4 regions of the Paenibacillus sp. FSL H3-0310 genome follow, and region 1 is predicted to be linked to each of the others. Evidence: riboswitches for the same ligand, from Rfam matches in the RefSeq annotation. Region 1 holds a riboswitch; each other region holds the start of a gene.
What was found. Region 1 has a riboswitch for cyclic di-AMP ahead of MHH63_RS02385 (TrkH family potassium uptake protein). Riboswitches for the same ligand answer to the same signal wherever they lie in the genome.
Positions count from the first base shown of each region.

Region 2: linked by a shared signal. The riboswitch ahead of MHH63_RS16950 (KamA family radical SAM protein) and the one ahead of MHH63_RS02385 (TrkH family potassium uptake protein) in region 1 are both predicted to bind cyclic di-AMP.
Region 3: linked by a shared signal. The riboswitch ahead of MHH63_RS23600 (C40 family peptidase) and the one ahead of MHH63_RS02385 (TrkH family potassium uptake protein) in region 1 are both predicted to bind cyclic di-AMP.
Region 4: linked by a shared signal. The riboswitch ahead of MHH63_RS21485 (hypothetical protein) and the one ahead of MHH63_RS02385 (TrkH family potassium uptake protein) in region 1 are both predicted to bind cyclic di-AMP.

Region 1 is NZ_JBBODC010000001.1:494,230-498,493, forward strand. It holds gene uvrC (excinuclease ABC subunit UvrC) at 1-629, shown strand, start outside; gene MHH63_RS02380 (CPBP family intramembrane glutamic endopeptidase) at 718-2,394, opposite strand; cyclic di-AMP (ydaO/yuaA leader) riboswitch at 2,717-2,894, shown strand; gene MHH63_RS02385 (TrkH family potassium uptake protein) at 2,957-4,264, shown strand, end outside.
Region 2 is NZ_JBBODC010000001.1:3,724,283-3,728,546, reverse strand. It holds gene MHH63_RS16965 (YdeI/OmpD-associated family protein) at 1-356, opposite strand, end outside; gene MHH63_RS16960 (DinB family protein) at 413-928, opposite strand; gene MHH63_RS16955 (helix-turn-helix transcriptional regulator) at 1,011-1,922, opposite strand; gene MHH63_RS16950 (KamA family radical SAM protein) at 2,065-3,240, opposite strand; cyclic di-AMP (ydaO/yuaA leader) riboswitch at 3,372-3,515, opposite strand; gene MHH63_RS16945 (AraC family transcriptional regulator) at 3,564-4,264, opposite strand, start outside.
Region 3 is NZ_JBBODC010000002.1:946,141-950,404, forward strand. It holds gene MHH63_RS23590 (M1 family metallopeptidase) at 1-569, shown strand, start outside; gene MHH63_RS23595 (hypothetical protein) at 581-1,411, shown strand; cyclic di-AMP (ydaO/yuaA leader) riboswitch at 1,630-1,768, shown strand; gene MHH63_RS23600 (C40 family peptidase) at 1,826-2,254, shown strand; cyclic di-AMP (ydaO/yuaA leader) riboswitch at 2,617-2,759, shown strand; gene MHH63_RS23605 (C40 family peptidase) at 2,765-3,256, shown strand; gene MHH63_RS23610 (GNAT family N-acetyltransferase) at 3,446-3,931, shown strand; gene MHH63_RS23615 (c-type cytochrome) at 4,059-4,264, shown strand, end outside.
Region 4 is NZ_JBBODC010000002.1:462,543-466,806, reverse strand. It holds gene MHH63_RS21505 (ABC transporter permease) at 1-296, shown strand, start outside; gene MHH63_RS21500 (hypothetical protein) at 331-519, shown strand; gene MHH63_RS21495 (hypothetical protein) at 979-1,431, opposite strand; gene MHH63_RS21490 (hypothetical protein) at 1,472-1,993, opposite strand; gene MHH63_RS21485 (hypothetical protein) at 2,008-2,550, opposite strand; cyclic di-AMP (ydaO/yuaA leader) riboswitch at 2,631-2,795, opposite strand; cyclic di-AMP (ydaO/yuaA leader) riboswitch at 3,215-3,404, shown strand; gene MHH63_RS21480 (hypothetical protein) at 3,656-4,072, shown strand; gene kdpF (K(+)-transporting ATPase subunit F) at 4,199-4,264, shown strand, end outside.

The DNA.
Region 1 (4,264 bases):
CGAACATTCAGGGGACTAATCCGGTCTCAGCGATGGTTGTCTTCATTGATGGTAAGCCTGCACGAAAAGAGTACCGTAAATATAAGGTTCGTACGGTGGTGGGTGCGGATGATTATGGAACGATGCGCGAGGTCATTCGGCGGCGATATGAGCGGGTATTGAAGGAGAATCTTCCGATACCGGATCTTATCGTGGTCGATGGAGGGAAAGGGCAAATCTCCTCTGCTATTGATATTCTGGAGAATGAGCTGGGATTATTCATTCCGGTCTGCGGCCTTGTTAAGGATGATAAGCATAAGACGGCTCAGCTTTTGGTTGGAGATCCGCCAGAGCCTGTCGCGCTAGCCCGGGACAGTCAGGAATTTTACCTTTTGCAGCGGATTCAGGATGAGGTCCATAGGTTCGCGATCACCTTCCACCGTGAACAGCGCGGGAAGTCCATGGTTACCTCCAAGCTGGACTCTATACCTGGTATAGGTGAGAAGCGCCGTAAAGCGCTGCTAAAGCATTTCGGATCGCTTAAGAAAATTAAAGAAGCCTCCGTGGATGATTTCCGTACACTTTCTATTGGAGAAAAGCTGGCAAAACAAATTCTTGATGCGCTCAAGGATGAAGAGCCAACCTCATAGTAATGGTGACAAAAGAAAAAGGGTATCAAAGCAGCGACTAAAGCGGCTTTGATGCCCTTTTTTAATTTCATTACGTCTTCACATTAGTTTAAATCAAAGAAGAAGGCTCCACCGGCTTAGGCTTCTGTGGTGGATTAAATCGATAGACGATGTAAGCGACTATGAACGGCATAATAATCGCGAAGATACCCGCGCCTACATTTACGCTCTCCTTCATAAAGATCAGCGTAGCGCCCATCAGGATGCTGTCAAACACGACGTGGCTGAACATGACAGCAATAAACCCGTAACGAAGGAAAATATAGCTGAACAGTAGCCCGATTACAGTCAGCTCAATGGGACGGGAGCTGATGGGATAGATCGGATATAACGTATGGCCAAACGCCCAAACCAGCGTGGTGATCAAGCAAGCGATAAAAGTGTTCCGGAACACCTTTTTCAGCATAGGAATTCCGAAAAAGCGATAAATGGCTTCCTCAGATAAACCAGCGAGCCATGCGACGATAGGCAGAAGCCAAGCATATCTCATGTTATAAGGAGATTGGGTGGCGTCTGTAGTAGACCAATTGTGCAAGGTAAACGATAATATGATGAACATAACCGTCTGCACCCCTAGCAGAACGAAAGCCCAGATGTATCCAGCCCGGATACTGTCCAACACATATTGTCCATAGCCGGGCTCTTTGGCGCGGGGCCAAGGGTTCATGCCTTCCTCTTTTCGCCATAGGCCATTACCGCCCACTAAAGAGAAGTAGAGCAAGGAGGACATCAGCAGGCTGTACAAAGCATAAATGATAAACATAATGACAGAGGTAATCTGTGCTTCTAGCCCTTCGCCCGTTGATTCAGGCAGCATATTATAGGTGCTGATCATCATGATTACAAAATAGGCTGAGCTTAGGAATACTCCACGTTTAAAGGAAGTATGCTCTCTTCTAAGAATACTGTAGACGAGTGCCAGAATTCCTAAAATCAGTGTGGGTATACCGTAACCGAATAATGTTAGCTTTTCCGCTAAAGAGGTCTGTCCTTGTACGTAGGAGGTATGCCAAGCTGGTGCAGTGAATCCGGCATTAAAGCTGGATACCTGCTCTCCACTGAAATCAAAATAATAGTGCAATAAGGATTCGCCGACCTGAACAGTACTATCCGTATACACTAGCCCATGGCTTCCTGTATTCGATTCAATTTGTAGCTTGGCAGGATTTACTTCCCATTCCTGAAGCCAAGGACGAGCAAGATTCTCCTTCTGCGCTAGAGTGAGGTCAGCTCCCTTGTCCTCTTTTGCACCAACGGAAGCGATGCCTGACCCCTCTTCGGAGGTAACTTTTGCAGCCTTTGAGAAAGCGACAATCTTACCGTTATACATATTGAGGTCAACGATGATTTGCGGCTCTTGCTCCGCTGAAGGAGTAAGCGTTGCACGAAAGACATCAAAAGGATATTTTTGATCCAATTTTTTCTTGGTGTAGTCCTCCACAAGCTTCTCGCGAGACATATAACCATAAAAGGAAGAGTCCGTCTGGTAAAGTACATTCCATTGATCGTTTGGTGCTTCGGTGTAGTTGAGCTTTTGTTCTGCGAATAATATGGCTTGATCACGGGCTTCTGCCTTGCTAATGACGGTGGTATCTTCACCTGTAGGACTACTAAGCAGTGAAGGGGAAATCTGAAACATAATAAATAGAATAAGACCGATAATGCCCGAGATGATGAGCCTCTTGGAGAGGGCACGTTGCTGTAAGGGCTGGCCGACGGGATTCATGTAACGCCTCCTTGTTATGTACTGTGACAATGTTATGTTCCATTATAGTATTAGTGCCTGGTTGGTTACAAAAAACATTATATGTTCTTTTTATGGGTAATAGAGATAGTATAGAATAGTCATGTGAATTTATACCATGAATTTTATCGTGTTCATTTCTGCACGAATGATGAGAATCGGTGTAATTGCAGGGAAAACACGGAAAAGTGATGAGAAAAGGCACTCCTTTTGATGCAGTCTCTTTAAACCGCATTTTTTCATGTGAATGAGCATTAATTGTGTCTTTGTGAATTCACTAAATAACGTATATAATTTGTATGCAATTGTATAGTAGCCGAATTTCTGGTGAAAACGGGGGAACCATAAGAAGTGATGAAAAGTGGAGTGTACACGATAAATGGCACTTTCATCAGGGGTGAATTTCGTTCTGGGAACGAATAGGGCAGCCTGCACAGTCCGAATCCGACAGCTAACCTCGTAGGCTAATTTACTGCAGGAACCAAGTCAGCATTGGTTTTCCAGTGCTTTTTTTGTTGGAATTTTTGATAAGAAGGTGAGCAAAGTGGCTTCACAGTTTCGCAGGATTTCTGAATTTAAGTTTCTGAAGCTCTCGCCACCGCAGATACTGGTGCTTGGTTTTGCATCGATCATTCTGATAGGGGCCCTGCTGCTTATGCTGCCCATCTCAAGCACAAGCGGGAATTCCGTGGAATTTATTGATGCATTATTTACTTCAACGTCGGCAACCTGTGTTACAGGGCTTGTTGTGCTGGATACCGGAACTTCGTTCACGATTTTTGGGAAAACCGTAATTATGATCCTGATCCAGATCGGCGGCTTAGGTTTTATGACCATGGCCACTCTATTTTCACTGGTGTTAAAGCGTAAAATATCTTTGCGGGACAGGCTAATCCTACAGGAAGCCATGAATCAAGGCTCTATGGAAGGAATTGTGCGACTGATCCGGAGAGTCCTCATATATTCTCTTGTCATAGAAGGCTGTGCCGCTGTGCTGCTGTCTATTCGCTGGGCTTTTGATATGCCGTTGGGAAAAGCGATTTATTATGGCATATTTCATGCGGTGTCTATGTTTAATAATGCGGGGTTCGATATTTTTGGGGATTTTCGCAGTTTAACTGATTATGTATATGATCCGCTTGTGAATATTATTGTGATGTTTCTGATTGTCTCCGGCGGGATTGGTTTTATTGTAATGTCAGATCTGGTGGAGTTTCGGGTAACCCGCAGGCTGTCTCTACATAGTAAAGTTGTCCTGTCCACCAGTACAGGGCTGATTCTGATCGGAGCTTTGGTTATTTTTATATTTGAGTTTACTAACACTCGTACCCTGGGTTCACTGAATTTCGGCGGTAAAATATTATCGGCCTTCTTTCAATCCGTGTCTCCCCGTACGGCTGGCGCGAACACAGTAGATATTGCTGGACTTCGGCAGGCTACACAATTTTTTATAGTGATTCTTATGTTTATTGGTGCTTCTCCGGGCTCAACGGGCGGGGGGATTAAGACAACAACCTTTACGATGATGATTGGTGCTGTAATTGCTATGCTGCGTGGACGGGAAGATGTTGTGTTGTTCCGTTATCGGCTGGCTCAAGAGCGCATCTACAAGGCATTAACGATCACGCTGCTGGCTTTGTTGTTAATCGCCTCTGTGTCGATGATACTCTCCACAACTGAAGACAGTAATTTCTTGGCAATCTTGTTTGAGACGACCTCCGCCTTTGCTACGGTAGGACTGACTATGGGGCTAACTCCGGAACTGTCAGCGATCGGTAAGATTCTACTCTGTCTGACGATGTTTGCAGGTCGGCTAGGTCCACTAACCTTAGCGTATGCACTCGGTCCCAAA
Region 2 (4,264 bases), 3.2 Mb from region 1:
TTATCTACTATAAAAGAATCAGGGTTCATATCAGGAAGTATCCGTTTTCCTTCAGCACTCATTAACCCCAGCTTTTCGAGGCGGCGGACCCGTTCTTTGTTCAATTCAGTCCAAGAGCTTTTTTTACTTCGGGGAGAGAGTCTTTGCGCCAGCTCTGTTTCCGAAATTTTCTTTTTCACTCCATCGATCCATCCAAAACACAAACATTCCTCAACTACGTCCAAATATAGCAACGTTTCTGGGTTTGGCGTCATACTAACGAGTACCCAACAAGATTTTTCAGTCTTACAATTCTCCTGCAGCCAAACTCTTAAATCTTCTCTCGTTTTTACTGTAATTAGATTTTCAATCTCCATAATTAAAATACAATTTCCTTTCTAGGTATGGAGTGGGGCAGATTGCCCATTAGAGTTTAAATAGCTTCCGCTGTTACCTGATACCAAAAAAGAGAATAGTCATTCATGGTGGAAGCGTGGCCTAACTGCCGTAACATAGTAGATATATTACCTCTATGATAAGTCCCGTGATTGACGACTTGCAACACAATTTCTGATAGGCGTGTTTGGCGGATTCCGGCGAATGGATTGTCAAGCAGAATGGTTTGCTCCAAATCGGATTGGTTGTGTAACCATTCTTTGTATTGTTCTGATAGCTGGGCAAAGATATTTACGTATTCATCCACAGAATCTAGAATGCTCAAATTTAGCGGGATACTTTGTTGAAAAGCCTCAGGCATGGCAGTGCCCGTTAAAACAAGATACCACATCGTATCAACCGCATAGATATGGCTAAGGGCATGAGCGATGGTGGGAAATGAGCTGTTCACTTCTTGACTTAGCACAGAAGCCGGGAGTTCCTTTATTCTCCCCAGGATAGTTTGGTTTGCCCATGTGTGGTATTTAAACATTTCTACTGGATAATTTGTCATTCGTATGGTCTCCTTTTGAATTGTCATGGATTTGTTTTTGTTACTGTTGTTAATATAAAAGAAGAAGTATGACATCAGACTGTCATACTTCTTCATAAAGTTTGAGTGTGTTTTGAAGCTGCTCTTTTAAAATACCTCGCAATGCAGGGGGTTCGAGGACTTCGGCCCCGCTGCCGAAACTCAGCAGAATGGACCAAAGCCAACGAGCTTCCAATGGCTTATACACAGGAATTCGCATCGTCATGCTTTTATCGGAATGAAATTCCTTGTCGACTTGATGAAACTGATCCAAAGCTTCTGCCAAAGCCTCAGGGCCCACCCGGATTACTATTTCCTCCACCTGATCTGCCCTGTTTGAACAGCCAGCCTCTTTGGGTACTTCATGTTGTGATTGAAAGGTATCCTGCGTCAGGAACAAATTCAGCATCCGGGAAAGACGAAACTCCCGATAATCCTGCCGTGCCCGGCAATAACCATAGATGTACCAGTTGCTATATTTAAAATGAAGCTTTACTGGTTCCATTTCACGGGTTGTACGTTCATTTTTTACACTGATGTAATCAAAACGGACAACATTTCGTTCTGCTATAGCCGCACGTAAAAGAGGTAGTGCGTCAGGATCCGTACGCCGGGTTTCAAGATCCACCGCGAGACTAGAGGTCTGTGGCTCCGTTCCAATCGTTTGCAGCCGTTCAATGGTTCCTTGCGCATGCTCATCTTCAAACACGGAAGAGAGACTGTTAAGTACAGTAATCAGAGAAGTGACATCATAGGAACGGAGCAGGCTTTTATCCATTTTATATCCGTCCATGATGCCATATCCACCTTTAGTTCCCTGATACGATACGACCGGGATACCAGCGGCACAAATCACATCAATATCCCTATAGATTGTTCGCTGGGAAACCTGAAACTCTTCAGCCAGCTTGGAGGCAGATAAAACTTCATGGTTCAATAGCTTGTAGATCATAGAAATCAATCGTTCCAATTTCATATGTGTATTCCCACCCATTAGTCCATTTCGTGTTACAGCGTGATTATATCATAGATTTTTTCGGGCTAATTTTGGGAGGGAGGAGTTTTGTTGTTGGTGATGAAGAAATATCCTATGACAGAGTCTGACAGAGCTGATTAATCTATTTACAGATTAAATCCGCAGGCTCGCCTGATAAATCATTAACAGAAATAATAGCATCGTTTTTTTTCACAGGTGGGGTCCAATATTGCTCATTCCCAGGCAGGTCATCGAACCATTCGGCGTCCTTTGGACAATCTAGAATCATAAATTTTCCGTACTCCTGATCTCTGGATTGATGGTATTTGAGATAGGCTTTCCCGTTATCAATGGCGAGAATTTCTATTTTTCCTGAGGTGTGGCTCATGGATAAGCGTACTCTTTTGCCAAGTCCTGAGGTTCTGGCTTTGGCTTCTTCTACAATTTGATAGACTTGCTCGAGCGGTAATACGAAATCCCGGTTTCCGGCAACGGGCCGGTTCACAAAGAAATAGTAGGGTGTAACGCCAGCCCATGAAAGCCGGTCCAATAGTTCCCCTAAAATAACGGGATCATCGTTGATGCCTTTGAGGATGGGAGTCTGATTTACGACAATTGCCCCTGCGTTGTGGAGAGCTTTAAATGCTTTTTTGGCTTCAGGTGTGATTTCACGAGGATGATTGATGTGCGCCATAACATAGATTCGTTTGTCTTCGGTAGAGTAAGTACGAATCAGCTCCAGCAGCTCTTCGTCTTCAGAGATCCGCATCGGATTAAATACGGGTATCTTCGAACCTAGTCTAATGATTTTAACATGCTCAATGCTTCTTAGATTTTCAATAATGGATCTTAGCTTCGGTGTGGAGAGAATTAAACTGTCCCCGCCCGTAAGAAGTACGTTGTTAATCTCCGGATTCTTTGCGATATACTCCAAGCCCGGAGAGACATCAGCCATCGCCTCTTTCACGTCATTTCGAAACAGACGCTTACGGAAACAGTAGCGGCAATAAGCCCCGCAGACCTCGGATACAATCAGTAGTGCAGTGGTTCTATACTTGTGCTGACAACCAGGTACCACATAATTCGTGTCCTCATCGGAGGCGTCCCAGCGCCCATACTCCAGCAGTTCACCTTCGTTAGGAATAACCAGCTTACGGATGGGATCATCTGGATCATCCCAGTTAATCAAAGACAGATAGTAGTCATTTACACGAAAAACAAATTTGTCTGTAATTTCTTTCAGATTCTCTTTTTCCAGCTCAGACAACATAGCTATTTTGTTAATATCCGTGAAGTACTTTACCTTTTGCACGTACATCTCTCCTTTGTCTCGTAGTGTGAGAAATGAGGGAGCCTTAGTGTCAAAGGCCAATCTACTGCCAGCAGGGTCCAAAAAAGCACAAAAAGAGACCCTTAGCAAGGGTCTCTGGTTATGTAAATAACATGAAAAGCAGACCCATCCACTGCTGACGAGGTTAGCTGACGGACTCGGGTAAGATGGTACCCTACATTCTAATGCTCAATGATTCGCCCCAATTAACTGGTTCCCCCGCTTTTCAACTGTAAAAGTTGGAAATTAAGCGTAGATAAAGTATACCCTATGAAGTTTTGAAAAGTCAAAAGAGAATCCTAGATTCACCCTCAATTGCTAGCGCTACTTCCGCCGAGTAGTTTAGGCAACAGCGTTAGCAGCTTCTCCCGGGTTAACGCATCACTAGAGTTCCATTTGCTTCCGTCGAGCAGATAAACATGTCCCTGACGTACTGCCGGGAGAGTGTTCCAAAGTGAGCTGTCTAGTAATCGTTCCATCGCAGCTCGCGAGTCTTTGCGTTCCGGAATGAACATGAAGATATGATCTCCGGCGTAGGCAGGCAGTCGTATTGGATCAACTTCGGCGAACCCTAACTCTTCGTCCAATATGGCTTGGATCTCTTCGGTCGGTTGTAAACCAAATGGGGCATAAAGCGCAGTGGAGAATCCGGACATTCCCATAGCATATAGATGATCTCCATGATCATAGACCAAAGCAGAGGCGGTTTCTCCAACTTGGAGAGTTGTCGAGTAAAGCTGCTGCCACATGGCAGCGTTTTTGATTGTGAATGACTCCAGCCATGCTTCGGCTTCGCGCTGTTTACCTAGCCAACTGCCTAATGTCCGCATTCGGTTGTCGAGAGGCGCAAATGAATCAAAGGTGAGTGTCGGAGCGATACCAGAAACTGCTCTGTAGGCTCTTTCATCACTATTTGCCAAAATGATCAAATCTGGGTTTAGGGAAGCGGTTAACTGCGGGTCCAGTGGAAACCCGACGTTGGCGAGCTTCTTAAGCCGATGTTTATAGACGC
Region 3 (4,264 bases), on a different contig from region 1:
ATGTTTATATCCGCGGCAAGCTTGTACTTAAAGATATCGAACGCCAGGTAGGTACCAAAGCAATGAACAACATCATGTCCTCCTACGCTCGTAAGTTCCGTTTCCAGCATCCCGCTACGTCAGATTTTCAGAAAGTCGTTGAGAAGGTAACCAAAAAATCATGGCAGGCCTATTTCGATGATTACATTTATGGTGATGGTGCGCCTGACTTCTCAGTAGATACGATTACTTTTAAAAAAAATAACAGCGGCGATGCTCAAAGCTACGAATCATTAGTGAAGATTTCAAATAAAGGGAGCCATTACGTTGATGTTCCCGTGAAATTCACATTCGCCGACAGCTCTTCGGTGCAGCGGGTCTGGAACGGTGAAGGAGCAGAGACTACGTTTCAATTGTTAAGCGATAAGCCTCTTCTCTCTGCTGAGATTGACCCTGAGCATTCCATCTTATTGGAGAGCAAACATTTAAACAACTTTAGGCTGGCGGAAATAGAGCCCAAGACGCTCTCTCGCTGGACGTTAAGTGTAACTAAACTACTTGAAACCGTGCTCGGAACTCTTGTCTGGTGAGGTGAATGATTGTGAGAACATCGATAACCCGCGGCTGGCAAAGCATGAAGGAGCAATTTTATATTTTAATTCTGCTCTTCATCTACCGACTGCTCTGGGGCTACTTTATGTATGGTTTCATCCGATCTGCTATTATTCCAATTCTACTGCGCTATCCAGATAAAGACGCCGGCGGCAGCGGTATGGGCAGACTGTTGTATTATATCGAGGGACAGTTCAGCTTGAATACTGACCCTGCGATACGCACTTGGTTATGGATGCTTCTAGGACTTGTTGTCTTGCGACTTCTGCTTTCTCCTTTCATAAGGGCAGGATTGCTGCATGAGCTGCACCAGGAGCGAAAGGGCGAGCGCGGGTTGTTCTTTTTCCCCGGCATGAAGATCTATGGACTACCTGTCTTAGTCTTTAGCCTAATCGAATGGGTGCTGACCCTGCTGCCGCTTTACTGGCTTGCTCCAAAAATGTACGGGCTGTTCTTATCCTCTTTGTTTAACTACACTTTGTTACTTCATTTAGTACCATACGTATTGGCATGGCTTATATATATTTTTATCGTGCGCCTGTTTCTTCTATATATGCAGTTTGGTTACACCGGCGGTACAGGAATGTTCTCCTCACTGTTCATCTGCTTGCGGTCACTGATTCCTGCTATAGGTGTTTCCATTGTACTTGGTGCGGGAGGCTTGCTCTTACTGCTAGTGTGCGGACTGACGGGTCTGTTCTGTCCCGGCCTGCCGGCACTTATAATACGGCAAATCTCACCACTACCTTCTACGCTCTTAAAAATGTGGGGAATCTCTGCACAATATCATCTATGGTGTAGCAAAGCATTTCCACAATAAATTAACCTTATTTGACGTAATAAAAAGGTCCCAATTCCTGTATTCAGGAGCTGGGACTTTTTCTCATTACGGATAACTTAAGAGTATTTGCAAAATCATAAAAGCTCTGTTACAATAAGTCCTGTGCTATTAGTAACAATTTTGTAATCAATTGAAACGATTCCTACATAACTAAATGTATTTATCGTAAGTGTAACTGTCGAAACGTCATTCTCTTGGTGCTTAACACGCCTAATTCCTTTGCACCGGGAAGTGGGGGAACCATATTTTGGGTGAATTGATCTCGCTTTACAGGGATCATAGGGAATCTTCTACCGAACCCTTAAGCTAACCTCGCAGGCCTTGGAAGGAGTACATCTTTTGAAAAGACATAATTTAAGAAAAAAATGCGTCGCTGCGGCGCTAGGACTTGTAATGGCATTATCTATTGGTGGAGGAAGCGCCTTTGCCGACTCTAAGATGGACACTGTAATCTCAAAGACTATTGGAGTTGCCTATAAAACCGGAGGTACAAGCACTGCCGGATTTGATTGCTCTGGATTTACAAAATATGTATTCAAGAATGTGGGTCTTACTTTACCTCGTACATCAAAAGCTCAATATAGCGTTGGAACTGCTGTATCCAAAAGCAATCTGCGTTCTGGTGATCTAGTGTTCTTTAACACACTTGGCAATGGAGTATCCCATGTCGGCATTTATGTTGGAAACGGAAAATTCGCACAATCGTCCTCTTCGCGTGGAGTGACCATCACTTCACTCAGTCAGGCCTACTGGGCCAATCGTTATGTTGGCGCTAAAAGAGTAATGAGTACTTCAGCTTATCAAGCTGTAGCCTTCGATTGAAACCTTCCTCACAACTATAACCTCATAATTACAACTATATGAACCTGAATCTGATTATTCCCGTAATCAAATTCGGGTTTTTCTTTTTTCCATAATATATTTTTACACTAATAGAGCCCAATTGAAACACGTTTATTTGATAAAAATTGCAATTATATTAAAAATTAGGTCATTATTAACGCTTACATATGCCTTTCTACCGTAAAAATGCCAATTTTTCTGCATTAATATGTTAAAAACGATTGCCAAGCGGCTTTCTGTTTGTTACAATTAGCGCAGTGAGATTTTAGTAACATTTTTGTAATCATTAAGTTGTTATTTACAAAGGTTTTGTCATGTATTGATTACAAGCTAATCCTAATCAACAGTATGAGCCGAGTTTCCTAACTATTAGGAAAACGGGGGAACCAACTTTGGGTGAATTGACCTCCATTATATAGAGGGGTCATAGGGGACCTTCAACCGAACCCTTAAGCTAACCTCGTAGGCATTTGGAAGGGGTATACACTTTTGAAGAAGAAGTTAGCAGCAGCAGTACTAAGCTTTTCCATCATCCTCACCATCGGAGCAGGAAGCGCTTTCGCAGATTCCAAAATGGATAAAGTGATTGACAAGGCCATCGGTACTAAATACGTATCCGGCGGTATATCCACTAACGGATTTGATTGCTCCGGATTTACAATGTATGTGTTTGATAAGATTGGCATTAACCTTCCACACCAATCAGGTTCCCAATATCAAATGGGCACAGCAATCTCCCGTGATGATATAAGAGCCGGAGATCTTGTATTCTTCAATACAAGTGGCAAAGGTGTCTCCCATGTCGGCATTTATGTCGGTGAAGGTAAGTTCGCACACGCTTCTACCTCACGCGGTGTTACGATTAGCTCTCTGAGTGATAGCTACTACGTGAAACGCTACGTTGGTGCTAAGCGCATTATGAGCACAGACGCTTACCAATCGGTTGCTGCTGAATCGGAAGACAATGATGATGTTCAATAAGTAACGTACATAGGCTCTTTTCCAAGGTAACTCTTGGAGGAGAGCTTGTTTTTTTGTCTTATTACTTATTTACCCCTCTCATAATTTGTAAAACATTCCTCTCATATAAAGTTTCTGAGTCGAACCTCCCCCATTTTGTATATAATTAGTAATATAGCAATGTCCTCGTGAAAGGAGATCGTTGACTTTATGATAAATCCCTCGGTAACTTTTCATGTTGTTCCTATGGAGGCAATTCACGGAGAAGCTATTTGTAAGTGGAGCTATACGCCCCCATATAATATTTATGGCTGGATGCCGTGGGAGCAGATGCAGGCTCTTGGCATCGAGTTTGGCGATCCGCAGCTCCGGGAGGAACAATATATCTCCATATTAAATGAACAAGAGGTTTTGTGCGGATTCGCACAGTTGTTCCCGATGGAAGGAGTCGTCCGTTTAGGAGTTGGGATGCGCCCCGATCTATGCGGCCATGGTTTAGGCAAACTATTCGTAGATGCCATCGTCCAGACAGCCTTGAGTCGTTATCCTGATCGAGAGATAGATCTAGAAGTCCTGACCTGGAACCAACGCGCCATTCGAACTTATCAAAAATGTGGATTTACGATTACAGATACGTATGAACGCCGCACACCTACAGGAGACAAACCTTTTTATTGCATGGTCTATGACAAATGATATTAAATACCAGATATTTCATAAGAATGATTGTATTCTCGTTCATTTTTTTGTCACAAACCCTATGATAACGCTTCACCATAAGCTATAATGTAGGGAGCAGCTTACATAGAAGGGACGAATTGGGATGCAGAAATGGATCATGAGCGGTTTGTTTTTTGCCGCCTGTGCCTTTGCGGTAGTACTCATGTTTACACTTCCGGGTAAAGAAGAGGTAGCGGAAGAAAATAAGCCCACGATGCCGGTAGTTCAACTGGACGCAGCAAAGGCAGAAGCAACCGTGAAAGCCAGCTGTATCACCTGTCACGGCGATCAGCTTCAAGGTGGAGTTGG
Region 4 (4,264 bases), on a different contig from region 1:
TGATGTTAGGCTTCGTAGCGTTCTATGTTCCACTGTTCAGTATCTCCAATGCAGATACTCTAGTGGTTAAGATAGCGAGTTATGTGCCTTTCACCTCACCATTGACGATGCTGCTCCGAATTGGTGTCGGCGAGGTGGCGATCTGGCAAGTCATTGTATCGCTTCTGATCCTGCTTGTGACTACCTTCATCTTCGGATGGCTGGCAGCCAAGATCTATCGTACCGGCGTACTGATGTACGGCAAACGCCCAAGTATTAAAGAAATCAGAAAAGCAATGAAAGCTTACAAGATCTAAGAAGACCTCATATAACTTTTAAGGAGTGTTAATGATGTCTACAAGCGAACAATATACCATTATGCTTTTAATGAGTTCGGTATCGCTGGCTACGGTTAGTAGAATGCTTCCGGATGGCTCCACTTTTATGGATTTCGTTCAAGGCGTATTGACTGGTGTTGCTATAGTGGGGATGTTGGCGGGATTGTGGATGTACGGTAAGGCGCGTAAGAGTAAAGCGTAATAGTAGGCACTGAGTTTTCGGGGGTATCCTAACAGCCGTTTATGGTTGCTGGGATATCCCCGTTTTTGAGTTGGCAATCTCTTTGTATACGAGCTGATATAGCTAACGGACCCAGCAGCACTTAAATGCAGCAATCATCGAGATTTAGCAAGATATCGGACACTATAGTTGCTATTGGCATGAAAAATGGTGAATTAGTAGCTCTTTTAACCAAATAGTTGCACTGGAGTCCGATACTATGCTCAAAAGGCGATAAACGTGTAAGTAACGTCATCTGGGTCCGTAAGCCTTGGTGGAAGATGATTAGGGCTTGCTTTAAGACGATCCAAGACGTTCATCGCTCGGGATTTCTACTGGAGTCCGAACGCCGGCCATATTTGTGGAAAAGCTTCAATTAAAGGCTCCTGAGTCCGTTAGATGCTTCATGCGCTTAAAGATTGTCTGAATTCTAGTCAGTGACTAAATTATAGAAAGATTTGCGCTCGTTAGTATATCCGTTTGGGTGGTCATCTGCTCCCGTAGAGCTCTAAGCTGTGTTTTCAGTGCGGGAACACTTTTTTGCAGAATAATGCTTATTTGAGAAAGAGGCAGCTTTAGGCCGTACCACATGACCTTCACAAGCTGTTCCTCCCAAGGTAATGCCTTAGCCGATAGAAGGGAGCGCCGGGCAAAAGAATCAGCACACTGGTGAATACAAGTGCGGTAAGCGTGGATAGAGAATAACTGAGGATCAAAATCATCCTGACGATATATTTTATGAAGCTCTGTGAAGGTGCGGATAGTAATCTTGTCTGCCTCATTAGATTGTTCTAACAACATGGAACTAAGTACGTAGACTTCATTAGTATACTTTTGAACACACTCTGCAAATTTAGTACTGTAGGTGGACTCGGGAGGTAAGGGGTCAGGCATGGTGAACACGATCCTTTCAGATTGAGAGATTTGCTTGAATCTATAATATAGAAAAGTAAGAGATGGATTTATTGATGAGATCGGCGGTGTCTGGTTCCGGGCAACTGTGTTTCTGCTGGGAGGCAGTGGATAAAGCTTTTGAAGGCTTGTAGTAGAGCCGTTCACTTCTGGAATTGCTCCCCCCTGCTGCAACACTGTACAGACGCCCTTGCTGAATATGCCCTGCCAAGGATTTACCCTGGAGCTTGGCCTTTAAATCCTGCAAAGCACCCTGAACTAGCTCAAGCTTAACCTGCTCCCAATCTGAACCTTCGCGGCGGACCTTGTCCAGCGCTTCTTCAAGACGGCAATGACAGATGGCCCGTAAAAAAGAACTCCATTTAATGAGATCGAAATTTTTGGTGTTGGCAGAGATCAGACAAGCCCCCCAACTGCAGCCTCCCTTACAGGTGAGCTTCAGAATACCATAACGGCAGCCTTCAGCTCCTTCCATTCCATAGTGAATAGGCTCGGGTTCATCCAATACAAATACTTCAATGCGGGATAGTCTGCGCTGGTCCATAGTAGGGTTCCTCCTTAGATTTCCAAAAGCTTTAAGTCTACATGATGAGTGACACTAGCCCTTTCTACACAAGCGAGCATTTCCATTTTATTCTCACAGACTGCGGTATGCTCTAGCCATAGTCGGAACTTCTCTTTTCGTATAACAGATAGATGTAAGGGAAAGGTGCTGCGGGATCTCAAGACATACCAACCGGCGCTTACATCTTTCCAAGGCTCCTTGAAGGCTGTAAACCACGGGAGCTTTTGGTGTGATGACCAATCCTGCTGCTGCTGTTGTTCTCGAATTTTTTTATATATCTCATATACAATCTTAGAGTCTAAACAGTCTTTACAAGAAGAAGGTGTGCTGAACTGGCGAAGGGCTTGGATCTGGTTCTGGCCAAATGCATAGCCTACAATGTACCTGTGATTATGTTCTTCGAACCACAAGGCCCCGAAACAAACGTAATTTAGACTTATCGGCTCAAGCAGCCCTTGATGTATCCCTAAATAATAGTGCTTCAAAACATTCACCCCATCCAGCGTGCTATCACCTAATAAGCTCAGGTAACGCAAAAACCGCAGCAAGAGGAGGACCTCTGCTGCGGTTTTGGATTACAGGCAGATATACCTGGGCCAAAGCGTGGCGGATCAAGGGTCTCTCTCTTTACGCTTACGAGGTTAGCTGTCGGATTCGGACGGTGAGAGTCGCCCTACCTATTGAGACTTATGCAGTCTCCTTTGGATTCACCCCAAGTAGGCCAGGTGGCCTGATGGTTCCCCCGTTCCCTGCGAATGCAGGAACTCAGCGTTGATTGTTTTTCATGAATTAGATTCAACCCGAATCATACTCTTTTCAAGATTTTCTGTAAAAAACGGAAAATGTTCTTTTAGAGCAATTTTAACCATATCCTGCCGACTACGACTGAAAAACGAGGTAAATAGGTATTTATGGCGTGTTATCGCGCCTCTTTCTCGCTCAGCCTCAGCTTCTTGCGTTTCTACCTATAATGGGAATTTGCAGTATTTTCGCTCTAAAAAGGTGAATAAAATCACATGTATTATAGATAGCGATTAAACGCTCCAAACTCGAGTAAACAAGAGATATAGAGAGATTAGATATCAAGTAAGCGCTATCTAATGGGAAAATAGTTTTTAATTTGCATTATTTTGGCATCATTCAGGTTTTACAAGTCTTCGTGCATAAGAGTATGATTACTCCTGTTTCAACGACAATCGAATATTTGATCCGCTTAATTTCCGGTAAGGAAAGCGGGGGAACCAACAATCGGCAGCCGATGTGAGAGTCGGAAGCCGATTATGGGGTGAATCCTGTAGAGGGTGTGAGTGAGCTCGCATCTATACAGGTAGGGCGACTCTCACCGCCCGAATCCGACAGCTAACCTCGTAAGCGTATGGAGAGAGGATGAGTGCAATGTGACCGCTAGCGAGCCACAGAGGAGATCCTTTGTGGCTTTTTGCTGTGCTCTTAGAAGCAAAGCATTTATGGAGGCCTCCCCTAAGAGGTCGCTAAATTCATCATTAGCGGTATTTGTAAGGCAGCGTCTAATGACGTGACACAACCGAGCTTTAGGTTGTGCCCGAAAATGACGATAGGTCAACATCCTTTCGGAGATTTTCGTTGCCTCCTTGTTGTAAATGAGCAGGAGGAGAAAAAAAGATGACGGATCAGAATGAATATGTGCTTGTATGTGCGCCTACAAAGGCGGGAGAACATTTCATTAAACTTCTGAAGTTCAGGGGTATTAAGATGGCGGGATTAACCAACAATGTGGCTGAGAAAGCTTTACTTGAGGAGCTCGGGATTGAGCAGGTTATTCTAGTGGATACCCGTCATCAGAGCACTTGGTTTCGCCCATCGTTCCCGGTAGGCAGGGTATATCTGTTTGAGAGCAGCTTTCCGCTTTGCTGCCGCTATATTCAGATGTGCCGTACCTGGACGACACAGCCGATTTTTGTGATTACAAGTTCAATAAATCCTAGATTGGTCTATAAAAGACTTGGTGCGAGCTATGTAATCTATTCCCATAGTGGTGATGCTGATTTTCTAATCGATAGATCACCTCATCAAGGATAATGGAAGGAGTGCGGAAGATATGGTGGATCTGTATATGGTGGCTTCGTTAGCTGTAATTTACGGGTTATTTTATGGCTTTATGCGCTGGTGCGCAGGTGTAGTTGAGGATACGGGGAGGGATAAGCTGTGATTCTAGTAATCGCTGTTACCCTACTGTTGTTTATATATCTGGTTTACGCGTTGATTCATCCT